2 regions of the Senimuribacter intestinalis genome follow, and region 2 is predicted to be linked to the other one. Evidence: predicted binding sites of a transcription regulator. Region 2 holds the regulator's gene; the other holds the start of a gene.
The links. Region 2 encodes LexA, which represses DNA repair genes until DNA is damaged. Its sites were predicted from a motif close to AGAACANNTGTTCT; they were not measured.

Region 1 (3,412 bases), on a different contig from region 2:
GAAAGGTCTTCCAGGCGATAATAGATGTCTGCGAATTCTTCTGTCAAAGTTTGAATTTCCTTGGAATATTCGCTGATACTCTGCAGCGCATGAAGTCCGGTACCCATGGAGGAGAGCACATCGCGGTCCCCATCGCTGAGAAGCCCGTAAGCGGTTTCAACGGCATCAAAGATTTTTTCACTGTTTTGCAGGATAGAAATTCTCTCTGATAGGCTTTCGTCTTCGCCAGGTGTTAGATGGGCATTTTCGATTTCGCTCTGTTCAAAACGATAAAAATCCAGCTTTTTCAGGTTGTCCTGTTCTGCAGAAAGCAGCTTGGTCAGTCGTGATTTTGTGTCCTGATAGGAAGCATAGGCAGCCTGATAGGCTTCTTTTATTGGAGTGATTTGCTCACCATAGAAGCTGTCCACCAGCTTGATGTGGTTGTCCGGGTTGAGAAGGGACTGATTGTCGTACTGACCGTGGATATCGGCAAGACGGCGGCATGTTTCGGAAAGTTCTCCCAAAGTGACCAGCTGTCCGTTGAGTTTGCATAGATTCTTGCCGGCAGCAGATACTTCTCTGGTGATGACGATATCTTCTCCGTACAGTTCGCCAGCAAGCTGTACAACGGCTTTCTGTGCACCATGACGGACAAAAGCAGAATCAGCCCTGCTCCCGAGAGCAAGGCTAATTGCTTCTATTACAATTGATTTACCACTGCCGGTTTCTCCTGTAATGATATTCAGTCCTTCTTCAAAATCGATTTCTGTATTTTCTATAATTGCGAAATTTTGAATACTGATGTGATTGATCATTGTCCTTTAGACCTCATAATTAGCATATCGTTGAAAATAGAGAGGATCTCTTCCACGTGTTCTTCTTTGTCGATGACCATCAGCAGGGTATTGTCACCGGCTACAGAACCGACAACATGAGGAAGCCCGATGCAGTCAACCGCTTCACCGGCAGCAGGTCCGCAGCCGGATAACGTCTTAATGACAATTAAGTTCTGTGCTGAAGCAAAAGATGTGATAGTTTCTCTGAAAATTTTTACAAAGCGATCGGAAATAGGCGCATCCTGGCGTGCGCTGACGGCATATTTGTATTTGCCGCTGCCGGAAAGCACTTTAATCAGCTGAAGTTCCTTGATATCTCGAGATATCGTAGCCTGTGTTACTTCAAAACCTTCTTCCTTCAACATAGATGCCAGTTTATCCTGAGTTTCGATCTCGTTATTTGCAATGAGCTCCAAAATCTTGTTTTGTCTTGAATAACGCATAATAATCTCCTTTTTGTTCCGAATCCTATTCCTAATCGTATTATAACAGATTTTTTTCGGAAAAGAAAGCCGTATTATTTGAAGAAATTAAAGGGAACGCTGTAGACAAACGTATGTTCTTATGTTATAATAAATAAAATAGATTGATTCAACTGAGGAAATAAGGCTATGAGAATTTTAGGAATTGACCCTGGTTACGCGATTTTAGGCTGGGGTGTTTTAGATATGAAAGGCAATCATTTTTCTGTTGTGGATTACGGCGCGGTAACCACAGATGCTAAGATGGAAATGCCTCTGCGTCTGCAGCATTTATATACGCAACTATCTGCAATCATAGCAGAATACAAGCCAGAGGTAGCATCGATAGAAGAACTTTTTTTCAATAATAATGCCAAGACGGCTATTATGGTGGGACAAGCCAGAGGCGTTGCAGTCCTTGCCTGTGTTAATGGAGGTCTTGAGATTAATGAATACACGCCGCTGCAGATTAAGCAGGCTTTGGTAGGTTATGGAAGGGCAGACAAGAAACAAGTACAGGCTATGGTTAAGGCGATTTTGAACCTAAATGAAGTACCGAAGCCCGACGATACGGCAGATGCAGTGGCTGCGGCAATTTGTCATGGGCATGCAGCCGGCAACAGAGTTAGAAATTTTAAATTGAGTGGGAGATAAGGAGAATCCATGATTAGATTTATAAAAGGTATATTTCATCCGGGACTGAACAGTTCAGTTATCATAGAGTCTGCCAGCGGTCTTGGTTTTGAGGTGAGCATTCCAGCAAACTCCGTATTATATAAGCATACAGAGGGAGAGCAGGTGAAGGTGTTTACCTCCATGATTGTGAAGGAAGATGATGTCAGTCTTTACGGCTTTTCCGACAAGGAGAGCCTGGCGCTTTTTGAACTTTTGATTACGGTAAACGGCGTGGGAGCAAAGGCAGGGATGGCATTGATGAGTGCACTGCCGCCGTCAGAACTTAGACGGGCTATTGCCTCTGGTGATGTCAAGGCGATTTCATCTGCAAATGGTGTGGGCAAGAAGACTGCCGAACGACTGATTCTGGAACTGAAGGATAAGGTTGGCACCTTTGAGGATGACGCAGCCATGGCTGCAGGAGATGTGTATGTGCCTGTTACTGACGAGAGAAGTGAGGCTATTGCTGCGCTGGTTGCACTGGGATACAGCAAGAATGAGGCGATGGAAGCGATCGGCAAGGTGAAAGAAAATGACCTGACCTGCGAGGATTACATCAAACATGCGCTGAAGTATTTGTTTTAAAGGATAAAATTAAGATAGATAAGGATAGATTGAGGCTAGATGATGGAAGAGAGAATTACCCAGTCGGGTGCCATGGGATTTATGGAAGAGCGGCAGGAGACAACCCTGCGTCCGCAGCATTTAGATGATTTTATCGGACAGAGGACTGCAAAAGAAAACTTAAAGATTTTTATTGAAGCAGCGAAACTGAGAGGAGAACCTCTCGACCATGTGCTGTTTTATGGTCCGCCAGGTTTAGGAAAGACAACACTGGCGGGGATTATTGCCAATGAACTAGAAGTGGATATTAAGATTACATCAGGACCTGCTATTGAACGAGCAGGAGATTTGGCAGCCATTTTAACGAATCTCAATGAGAACGATGTTTTATTTATTGACGAAATTCATAGATTGAACCGATCGGTAGAAGAAGTGCTTTATTCCGCTATGGAGGACTATGCGCTTGATATTATTATCGGAAAGGGGCCGTCAGCTCGTTCTATCAGACTGGATATTGCAAAGTTTACGCTGATTGGAGCAACAACCAGAGCGGGGAGCTTATCGGCGCCGCTGCGCGACAGATTTGGTGTCATCAGTAAGTTTGAACTTTACACCAACGACGAGCTGGCAGAGATTATTAAACGTTCTGCGGGACTTCTCGGTGTCGATACAGACGAGACTTCGTTGCTGGAGATGGCAAGATGTTCACGAGGCACGCCTCGTGTAGCTAATCGTTTACTGAAACGAATCAGGGACTTCTCACAGGTGCGGGGACAGGGCATGATTACAGAAGAGATTACCCAAATGGCGCTGCAGGCGCTGGGGGTTGATAAGTTAGGCTTAGAGCGTCTGGATAGGGAAATTCTGTCGGCTATCATCGAACGTTTTAATGGT
Region 2 (3,412 bases):
CCGCCTTTTTTATCATAAATCTGTCCTGCAATCGGTGCAATCACACAAGATAAACAAATAGCAGGGAACAGCACCATTGACGCATTGAACGGTGACATACCTATGCCGCTTTGCATAAACAATGGTATTACAATGTTCATTGCGAAGATAACCAGCAGGGAAATCATGTTGATGATAACGCCGATGGAGAATGCTTTGATTTTAAGCGGACTTAACTGAATAAGCGGCTCAGTCAGAGTTCCCTGTCTTTTAACAAAGAAAATCAGGAAGATAATGCCGATAATTGCAGCTAAAAGAGCGATGGTCACATTACCTGCTAAAACAGTAGAAATACCGTAAAGTATACCGATCAGTGCCAGACTGATGAAAATGACCGACAAGACGTCCAGCTTTGGATGGGTTAGTTTTGCGATATTCGGCAGAAGTACTGCGCCGCAAAGGAAGCAAAGCAGAGCTAAGCCGCCGAAGACCCATAATAGCACATGCCAGTCAAAGAATTCTAACAGTGCGCCTGCAACGATGACACTGCTGGAAGGTCCCAGTGTTGTCATGGCTCCCATAATACCCATGAAAGTACCCAGTTTTTCTTTTGGAGCGACTTCCAGCGTGATATTCATGCCGATTGGAATCAGCATACCTGTACCCAGAGCCTGGACGATACGTCCAATGAGAAGAACTGAAAAATTGCTGCTGACAGCGCCAATAACACTGCCGACAATGAGAAGACCTACGGTAAATAAGTACAGTTTTTTAGTCGGAATGCTTTTATATGCAAAAGCAGAGACCGGAACCATGATTGCAGCGCCGAGCATATATGCGGCTGCCAACCATTGTACAGTGCCGACACTGACATGAAAATCTTCCATGACAGCAGAAAATGATACATTTAAGAACGTTTCGTTAAACGTTGCGAGAAAAGCAGAAAAGGCAGCAACAAAGATAATTAGTTGATACTTGGTTGTTTTTTCTTTGGCGCCAGATTGCGTCTTTGGGTTGTGTGTTTCAACCATTTCAAAACTCCTTTCGATTTTGACAAGAATAAACACACAAAACTAAACGCTTTTCAAAACTTCGGAAAGGCGCAGCGTGAGACAATAAAAAACACACGCTTAGCCTGTACCGTAATCAGATTTACGAGCGCTTGCTCTACGTGTGTCGTTTGCCATTTATATAATTGATAATATTATTTTAACAGATTTTAAAAATCGGGTCAAGTGTGGAAAAAATTGTAAATTCTTCCTGCGATATGATTGGGTTTAACTAAAATATCGGAAGACACCTTTGACCTTGCCAAGAACCTTGACGTCCTGCACGATAATAGGACTCATAGTGTCATTCTCCGGCTGCAGTCTGATGTGACCGTTTTCTTTGTAGAAGGTTTTGACTGTGGCTTCGCTTTCGAAGCCGTCAATCATAGCGACTACGATTTCGCCGTTTCTGGCAGTGCTTTGCTGTTCAACGAGAATCAGGTCGCCATCCATAATGCCTACATTAATCATACTCTCGCCGCAAACTCTGAGCATGAAATTGGAACCGCCTGCATACTGGGCAGGAATCGGAAAGGTTTCTTCTATATTCTGTTCTGCAAGGATCGGTGTACCTGCAGCAACTCTGCCGACTACAGGAACATCGATAATATCTTCGCGATGAAAGTCCTCTGCATAAGATGGTGCAGTGGAAGTCGAAGATTCTGATACCTCTTTCTCCATGTCGACAACCATAAGCGCTCTCGGTTTGGACGGGTCCTTCTTCAGATAACCCTGCTTGACAAGGCTTGCGATGTCCTTGTGAGCGGTAGAGGTGGACTTGATATTCAGAGCACTGCAGATTTCTCTGACCGTAGGAGGGTAGCCCTTGGTTCTGATCTCATCCTTCATAAAATCTAAAATCTTCTGTTCGCGTTCTTTAAGCTGATTCATAATACCCTCCGTTTATTTGCTTAATTGAAATTCTTTGTTCGTATTATATCATAAAACGAACAAAAAGTAAACATTTGTTCACGATTATTTAAAAATGATTTTGCAATTATGCAGAATAGATGATAAAATAAAAAAGCTGGCATTTGCTGCCGATACATTTTATCAGGAAATATATAAAGGAAAATTTTATGATTATCGTTACTCTTTGCAAATTACTGCTAGCGCTTACAGTTGGCTACTATTTGAACAAGAAAGACATATTTACAAAGGACGTGAATCAGAAGCTTTGCACTTTTGTCATTGATGTCTGTCTGCCGCTGGTGATTCTTACTTCTCTCAGTGAGGCGGACGGCGCCATGGGCAAAGAACTTTTGATTCGATTTGTTCTGGTCGGCGGTGTTTTTTACTGTTTGCTTCCGTTTATTGCAAAGGGAATCAATGTGCTGACAAGAATTCCAAAGGAAGACAGACCTGTCTATGAACAGTTTTATATCTTTGGAAATACGATGTATATGGGATATCCTGTGACAGCGTCTCTTTACGGCAGTGGCTGTATTTTTCAACTGAGTATTTTTCATCTGGGATTTGACATTTTATACTATACTTATGCTAGATGGCAGATTTGCAAAGGCGCTGGTACGACAAAGGGAAAACTCTCTGTGCGGGAACTTTTGAACCCCGGTACAGTCGCTTCTCTTTTGGCGCTTGCTATGTTCTTTGGCGGTGTGAAGCTGCCCGACGGTGCAGCGGAGGTTTGCAATTTCATTGGAGAAATGGCATCTCCGCTTTCTATGGTGGTCATTGGCGCAGGCATTGGTACCTATTCTATCAAAAGTGTTTTTTCCTGTGATAGGAAGCTGTATTTGGTTGCTGCCATTCGTCTCTTACTCTTTCCCGCGGTGGTTTACGTTGTGATGACTTTCCTTGGTTTTGATGGAGTCCTTCGAGGCGCTGCGGTCATTTCTCTGGGGATGCCTGTTGCGGCAATGGTTTCTATGGGTTGTACGGAACAGGGCTATAAAGAAGAATTGGCGTCTGCCGGCGTGATTCTGACAACTTTGCTGTCACTACCGATGATACCAGTGCTGCTGACGTTAATGGGCTGAGGATTTATTTCAAACCCAGACTGGTCAGCTTGTAGTTGAGGGCCTGTTTTGTGATACCAAGTGCTTTAGCAGCCTCAGTTTTTGTCGGATAAGAGGCTAGGGTTTTTGTTAGAAGTTGTTTTTCGAAAGCTGCCAGGTATTCCTGATAGGTGCAAGGCTGCTTACTGCTGTTTTCAGGTGTGGTGCTAGCACGGTCTCTCATGTAGTCCGGTAGGTCATCTGCAGAGATGAATGCATTCTCAGTTATAGCAAAGGCTCCCTCAAGCATATTTCGCAGTTCACGGACATTGCCGGGCCAGTCGTGCAGATGGAAAAGACGTATCGCTTCTTCAGTAAGGCCGCAGATATCCCGGTTGAATTTTTTATTAAATTGATCAATATAGAATG

Region 1: the regulator LexA is predicted to act here: its motif matches at 1,368-1,381, upstream of ruvC (crossover junction endodeoxyribonuclease RuvC).

What each region holds. Positions count from the first base shown of each region.
Region 1 covers NZ_CALPCF010000006.1:83,303-86,714, reverse strand. The annotation lists gene recN (DNA repair protein RecN) at 1-797, opposite strand, end outside; gene NFR88_RS07345 (arginine repressor) at 794-1,261, opposite strand; gene ruvC (crossover junction endodeoxyribonuclease RuvC) at 1,430-1,933, shown strand; gene ruvA (Holliday junction branch migration protein RuvA) at 1,943-2,539, shown strand; gene ruvB (Holliday junction branch migration DNA helicase RuvB) at 2,579-3,412, shown strand, end outside.
Region 2 covers NZ_CALPCF010000003.1:121,831-125,242, reverse strand. The annotation lists gene NFR88_RS04000 (MFS transporter) at 1-1,010, opposite strand, end outside; gene lexA (transcriptional repressor LexA) at 1,257-1,919, opposite strand; gene NFR88_RS03990 (AEC family transporter) at 2,108-3,025, shown strand; gene NFR88_RS03985 (sigma-54 interaction domain-containing protein) at 3,030-3,412, opposite strand, start outside.